2 regions of the Geobacillus sp. FSL K6-0789 genome follow, and region 1 is predicted to be linked to the other one. Evidence: a T-box and tRNA genes for the amino acid it is inferred to sense, from the RefSeq annotation. Region 1 holds a T-box; the other holds one or more tRNA genes.
What was found. The T-box of region 1 lies ahead of pheS (phenylalanine--tRNA ligase subunit alpha). A T-box ahead of a tRNA ligase gene usually reads a tRNA of that ligase, here a tRNA-Phe.
Positions count from the first base shown of each region.

Region 2: it has a tRNA-Phe gene. The T-box ahead of pheS (phenylalanine--tRNA ligase subunit alpha) is inferred to sense a tRNA for this amino acid. The anticodon was not compared.

Region 1 covers NZ_CP151966.1:2,365,846-2,369,097, reverse strand. The annotation lists gene msrA (peptide-methionine (S)-S-oxide reductase MsrA) at 1-484, shown strand, start outside; gene NSQ51_RS12505 (RNA methyltransferase) at 481-1,233, shown strand; T-box leader at 1,320-1,555, shown strand; gene pheS (phenylalanine--tRNA ligase subunit alpha) at 1,596-2,630, shown strand; gene pheT (phenylalanine--tRNA ligase subunit beta) at 2,652-3,252, shown strand, end outside.
Region 2 covers NZ_CP151966.1:536,352-539,603, reverse strand. The annotation lists tRNA gene NSQ51_RS02815 (tRNA-His) at 1-64, opposite strand, end outside; tRNA gene NSQ51_RS02810 (tRNA-Thr) at 72-147, opposite strand; tRNA gene NSQ51_RS02805 (tRNA-Ser) at 356-446, opposite strand; tRNA gene NSQ51_RS02800 (tRNA-Ile) at 469-545, opposite strand; tRNA gene NSQ51_RS02795 (tRNA-Met) at 551-627, opposite strand; tRNA gene NSQ51_RS02790 (tRNA-Ala) at 645-717, opposite strand; tRNA gene NSQ51_RS02785 (tRNA-Pro) at 726-799, opposite strand; tRNA gene NSQ51_RS02780 (tRNA-Arg) at 806-879, opposite strand; tRNA gene NSQ51_RS02775 (tRNA-Leu) at 883-968, opposite strand; tRNA gene NSQ51_RS02770 (tRNA-Gly) at 974-1,048, opposite strand; tRNA gene NSQ51_RS02765 (tRNA-Lys) at 1,056-1,128, opposite strand; tRNA gene NSQ51_RS02760 (tRNA-Thr) at 1,430-1,502, opposite strand; tRNA gene NSQ51_RS02755 (tRNA-Phe) at 1,711-1,786, opposite strand; tRNA gene NSQ51_RS02750 (tRNA-Asp) at 1,961-2,036, opposite strand; tRNA gene NSQ51_RS02745 (tRNA-Met) at 2,042-2,118, opposite strand; tRNA gene NSQ51_RS02740 (tRNA-Val) at 2,146-2,221, opposite strand; rRNA gene rrf (5S ribosomal RNA) at 2,230-2,346, opposite strand; rRNA gene NSQ51_RS02730 (23S ribosomal RNA) at 2,621-3,252, opposite strand, start outside.

The sequences.
Region 1 (3,252 bases):
GGTGACGCCGTTTGAGGAGCTTGACGGCATTTACGGCATCGTCTCCGGCTATACGGGCGGGCATGTCGAAAACCCAACATACGAGCAAGTGAAAACCGGCACGACCGGCCATTACGAAGCGGTGCAAATCACGTTTGACCCGGACGTCTTTCCGTATGAGCGGCTGTTGGAGCTGTATTGGTGTCAAATCGACCCGACCGATGACGGCGGCCAGTTTCACGACCGCGGGCCGCAATATCGGACGGCGATTTTTTACCATAACGAAAAACAGCGCCAGCTCGCCGAGCAGTCAAAGCGGGCGCTCGAGGAAAGCGGGCGCTTCTCGAAGCCGATTGTAACGAAAATTTTGCCGGCGACGACGTTTTACCCGGCGGAAGAGTATCATCAAAACTACCATAAGAAAAATCCGGAGCATTACAAGCAAGACCGCGCCGCGTCCGGGCGCGACGAGTTTATCGCCAAACATTGGGGGACGAAACGGTGAAGCGGATCGAATCGCCGAAAAATGCGCGCGTCAAACAATGGAAAAAGCTGCAGACCAAAAAAGGGCGCGATGAGACCGGATTGTTTTTGCTTGAAGGGTTTCATCTTGTCGAAGAGGCTGTAAAAAGCCGAGCGCCGCTTGTTGAGCTGATGGTGGACGAGCGGACAGCCATCCCGCCCGGCTGGGACGTCAGCGTCCCGGTTGTGATCGTGACCGAAGCGGTGATGAAGGCGATCAGCAGCACGGAGACGCCGCAAGGCATCGCCGCGGTGTGCCGACAGCTACCGGCCGAGCTTGAAGGCGTGAAGACCGCCTTGCTCATTGACGCCGTGCAAGACCCGGGCAATCTCGGGACGATGATTCGCACCGCCGATGCCGCCGGGATCGATGCTGTCATCCTTGGCGAAGGGTGCGCCGATGTGTACAATCCGAAAGTCGTGCGGGCGACGCAAGGGTCGCTGTTTCATCTTCCGGTTGTCAAAGGCGATTTGGCGCAATGGATCGCGCGTTTCAAGGAGCAGGGCATTCCGGTGTACGGAACGGCCTTGGAGAATGCCGTTGATTACCGCACCGTTCCGCCTTCGTCTTCCTTCGCCTTGCTCGTCGGCAATGAAGGAAGCGGCGTCCGGCGCGAATGGCTCGAGATGACGACGGAAACCATCTACATCCCGATTTACGGCCAAGCCGAGTCGCTGAATGTCGCCGTCGCGGCCGGAATTTTGCTTTATTCCTTGCAGGCGGTGCGGTAAACGATGAGCTGCGCAAAGAAATTTCGGCCTGACCTTGCCTTTGCCGTTTTCTTTGCGTATAATAAATAGCGACATTTTCCATACGGACAACAACGATGACGGAGAAAAGTAGCTTGCCGCTCGCCATCCAGGGAGAAAACGCCGGAGACTGGGAGCGTTTTTATGGCCGACGCAAGTGAAGTTCACCTCCCGAGTTGGCACCGGGACCATCCCAAAAGGGGATGTAAAGGTGTTCCGGCTTTCGGCCGTTATCGCAATGAAGCGAACAGCACATTTGTGCTGTTAACAAGGGTGGTACCGCGAGCAACAACTCGTCCCTTACCGGGGGCGGGTTTTTTATTTTGGATAGAGGAGGGACTTAAGTGAAAGAACGGCTGTACGAGCTGAAGCAAGAAGCGCTTCGCCGAATCGATGAGGCGAAAGACGTCAAAGCACTGAATGACGTGCGCGTCGCTTACTTGGGCAAAAAAGGGCCGATCACCGAAGTGCTGCGCGGCATGGGGGCATTGCCGCCGGAAGAGCGCCCGAAACTCGGCGCGCTGGCCAATGAAGTGAGAGCGGCGATTCAGCAGGCGCTCGAGGCGAAACAAGCGAAACTGGAACAGGAGGAAGTCGAGCGGAAGCTGGCCGCCGAAGCGATCGATGTGACGCTGCCGGGACGACCTGTGAGTCTTGGCAATCCCCATCCGCTGACACGCGTCATTGAAGAAATTGAAGATTTGTTTATCGGCATGGGCTATACGGTCGCCGAAGGGCCGGAAATCGAGACCGACTATTACAACTTTGAGGCGCTCAATTTGCCAAAAGGCCACCCGGCCCGCGATATGCAAGATTCGTTTTACATCACGGAGGAGATTTTGCTTCGCACCCACACATCGCCGATGCAGGCGCGGACGATGGAAAAACACCGCGGGCGCGGCCCGGTGAAAATCATTTGTCCGGGCAAAGTGTACCGCCGCGATACGGACGATGCGACGCATTCGCACCAGTTTACGCAAATTGAAGGATTGGTTGTGGACCGGAACATCCGGATGAGCGATTTGAAAGGGACGCTGCGCGAATTTGCCCGCAAGCTGTTCGGGGAAGGGCGCGACATCCGCTTCCGGCCGAGCTTTTTCCCGTTCACCGAGCCGTCGGTCGAAGTCGATGTGTCCTGCTTCCGATGCGAAGGGCGGGGCTGCGGCGTCTGCAAAGGCACCGGCTGGATCGAAATTTTAGGAGCCGGCATGGTGCATGCGAACGTGCTTGAGATGGCCGGCTTTGATTCGAAAACGTACACCGGCTTTGCGTTCGGCATGGGGCCGGAGCGGATCGCGATGCTGAAGTACGGCATTGACGACATCCGTCATTTCTATCAAAACGATCTACGTTTCTTGCGGCAATTTTTGCGTGTGTAACAGAAAAAGGAGGGGTTTTCCATGCTCGTGTCTTACCGTTGGCTGAGCGAGTACGTCGATTTGACGGGGGTCACCGCCGCGGAACTCGCTGATCGCATCACGAAAAGCGGCATTGAAGTCGAGCGGGTTGAGGCGCTCGACCGCGGGATGAACGGCGTCGTCATCGGCCATGTGCTCGAGTGCGAGCCGCATCCGAACGCGGATAAACTGCGGAAATGCCTCGTTGACCTTGGCGAAGGCGAGCCGGTGCAAATCATTTGCGGCGCCCCGAACGTCGCCAAAGGGCAAAAGGTCGCCGTCGCCAAAGTCGGGGCGGTGCTGCCGGGCAATTTCAAAATCAAACGGGCGAAGCTGCGCGGGGAAGAATCGAACGGAATGATTTGTTCGCTCCAAGAGCTCGGCGTCGAAACGAAAGTCGTGCCGAAAGAGTATGCAGACGGCATTTTCGTCTTTCCGAGCGATGCGCCGGTCGGCGCCGATGCACTGGAATGGCTCGGCTTGCACGATGAAGTGCTCGAACTGTCTTTGACGCCCAATCGCGCCGACTGTTTAAGCATGATCGGCGTCGCCTATGAAGTCGCGGCCATTCTCGGACGTGAAGTAAAGTTGCCGAAAGCGGCGG
Region 2 (3,252 bases), 1.3 Mb from region 1:
TGGGAATCGAACCCACGCATGCCAGAGCCACAATCTGGTGCGTTAACCACTTCGCCATAGTCGCCTCGTTCTGGTGCCGGCTGCAGGACTTGAACCCGCAACCTACTGATTACAAGTCAGTTGCTCTACCAATTGAGCTAAGCCGGCACATTTAACATGAGTTACTGGATCATATGATCTGCTCGGTTGTTCCTCTTCCTCTACAAGCTGATTCGAGGAAGTCAAATGCTCGGTGTCCCTTCCTCTGCAAGCTTATTCAAAGAAGTGGGATGCGTCGGGACAACTCGAAGCAGATTCAACGATGCGAATGCTCGTCTCTACCAATTGAGCTAAGACGGCACGATTTTAAAGTGCATGGCGGAGGAGGAGGGATTCGAACCCCCGCGCGCCTTGCGGCGCCTCTCGGTTTTCAAGACCGACCCCTTCAACCACTTGGGTACTCCTCCAAAAAAGCAACAATAATAATAATGGTGGACCTTGTAGGACTCGAACCTACGACCGGACGGTTATGAGCCGTCTGCTCTAACCAGCTGAGCTAAAGGTCCGATAATGGTGGCGGTGGAGGGGATCGAACCCCCGACCTCACGGGTATGAACCGTACGCTCTAGCCAGCTGAGCTACACCGCCAAATTTAAGTCAAAAGGTGGAGCCTATCGGGATCGAACCGATGACCTCCTGCTTGCAAAGCAGGCGCTCTCCCAGCTGAGCTAAGGCCCCATGATAAATCGGGAAGACAGGATTTGAACCTGCGACCTCACGGACCCGAACCGTGTGCTCTACCAAGCTGAGCTACTTCCCGACAAAACGCGCTCGAGAGGATTCGAACCCCTAACCTTCTGATCCGTAGTCAGATGCTCTATCCAATTGAGCTACGAGCGCACGTGCCGAGGGCCGGACTCGAACCGGCACGGTAGTTACCTACCCCAGGATTTTAAGTCCTGTGCGTCTGCCAATTCCGCCACCCCGGCGGAAGTGGAGCGGAAGACGGGGCTCGAACCCGCGACCCCCACCTTGGCAAGGTGGTGTTCTACCGCTGAACTACTTCCGCAAGACGATGAGCCATGGAGGACTCGAACCTCCGACCCTCTGATTAAAAGTCAGATGCTCTACCTACTGAGCTAATGGCTCATGGTTGGGTATACACTCACAGTGAACGATGTCCCTTCCTCTACTAGCATATTCGAAGATGCAAGATGCGTCGGGACAACTCGAAGCCAACTCGATGATGCATCGCTCGTTGCTCTACCTACTGAGCTAATGGCTCATGGTTAAGATAACACTCTAAGCTTCATTTCACTCTACCTGCCCCTTCCTCTACAAGCTTATTCGAAGAAGTCAAGTGTGTCGGGGCAACTCGCAGCGAACTCGAAGATGTATCGCTCGTTTCTGAGCTCATGTTTCGCTAGTTGAATTTTTTCAAAATGGAAGATGCCGGCTGCAGGACTTGAACCCGCAACCTACTGATTACAAGTCAGTTGCTCTACCAATTGAGCTAAGCCGGCACATTTAACATGAGTTACTGGATCATATGATCTGCTCGGTTGTTCCTCTTCCTCTACAAGCTGATTCGAGGAAATCAAATGCTCGGTGTCCCTTCCTCTGCAAGCTTATTCAAAGAAGTGGGATGCGTCGGGACAACTCGAAGCAGATTCAACGATGCGAATGCTCGTCTCTACCAATTGAGCTAAGACGGCATAATTTATAGTTTGATGGTGGCTCGGGACGGAATCGAACCGCCGACACAAGGATTTTCAGTCCTTTGCTCTACCGACTGAGCTACCGAGCCATATATTATTTTTTAACTCGCTCGTTGAATTGCTCTGTGCCTCTTCCTCTACCAGCTGATTCAAAGACGCTCGATGCGTTGAGGCAACTCGAAGCGAATTCGATGAAGCAGATGCTCGTCTCTACCGAATGAGCTGCTGAGCCGTATTTTTCATCTTTCACAATTTTGAAAGAATGGCGGTCCCGACGGGACTCGAACCCGCGATCTCCTGCGTGACAGGCAGGCATGTTAACCACTACACTACGGGACCAATTTTGGTTGCGGGGGCAGGATTTGAACCTGCGACCTTCGGGTTATGAGCCCGACGAGCTACCGGACTGCTCCACCCCGCGGCGATAAGAATACACAATTGGTGTAAGTGGTGGAGGATGACGGGATCGAACCGCCGACCCCTTGCTTGTAAGGCAAGTGCTCTCCCAGCTGAGCTAATCCTCCACGAAATTGCCTAGCAGCGACCTACTCTTGCAGGGGCGCTGGCCCCAACTACCATCGGCGCTGGAGGGCTTAACTTCCGTGTTCGGGATGGGAACGGGCGTTTCCCCTCCGCTATCACCACTAGGCAATGGCGACAAGTATTATTATAAGGGAATTGAGCTTATTGTCAAGGACTTTTTTTCATTCCTTCAAAACTAGATAACCGTTTCGGGAAGAAGCCGGGACGCTTTCACTTTTCATTGTCTAGCTCCGGCTCGCCGCCGCTCGCCTGCGCTTTTCGATGTCTAGTTCCGGCCGCCATCGGCTCGCGACGCTTCGGTCCTGCTGCGGCGGGCTAAGCCCGCTCACAGGCCCTCCAGCGCGCCTCGCCGATAAGCAGGCGGCCTCCACTTTTCTTGTTAGGTTAAGCCCTCGATCGATTAGTATCCGTCAGCTCCACGTGTCGCCACGCTTCCACCTCGGACCTATCGACCTCGTCATCTTCGAGGGATCTTACCCGCCTGACGCGGTGGGAAATCTCATCTTGAGGGGGGCTTCACGCTTAGATGCTTTCAGCGCTTATCCCGTCCGCACATAGCTACCCAGCGGTGCCCCTGGCGGGACAACTGGTACACCAGCGGTGCGTCCATCCCGGTCCTCTCGTACTAAGGACAGCTCCTCTCAAATTTCCTGCGCCCGCGACGGATAGGGACCGAACTGTCTCACGACGTTCTGAACCCAGCTCGCGTACCGCTTTAATGGGCGAACAGCCCAACCCTTGGGACCGACTACAGCCCCAGGATGCGATGAGCCGACATCGAGGTGCCAAACCTCCCCGTCGATGTGGACTCTTGGGGGAGATCAGCCTGTTATCCCCGGGGTAGCTTTTATCCGTTGAGCGATGGCCCTTCCATGCGGAACCACCGGATCACTAAGCCCGACTTTCGTCCCTGCTCGACCTGTCCGTCTCGCAGTCAAGCTCCCTTGTGCCTTTGCACTCTCCGAATGATTTCCAACCATTCTGAGGGAACCTTTGGGCGCCTCCGTTACCT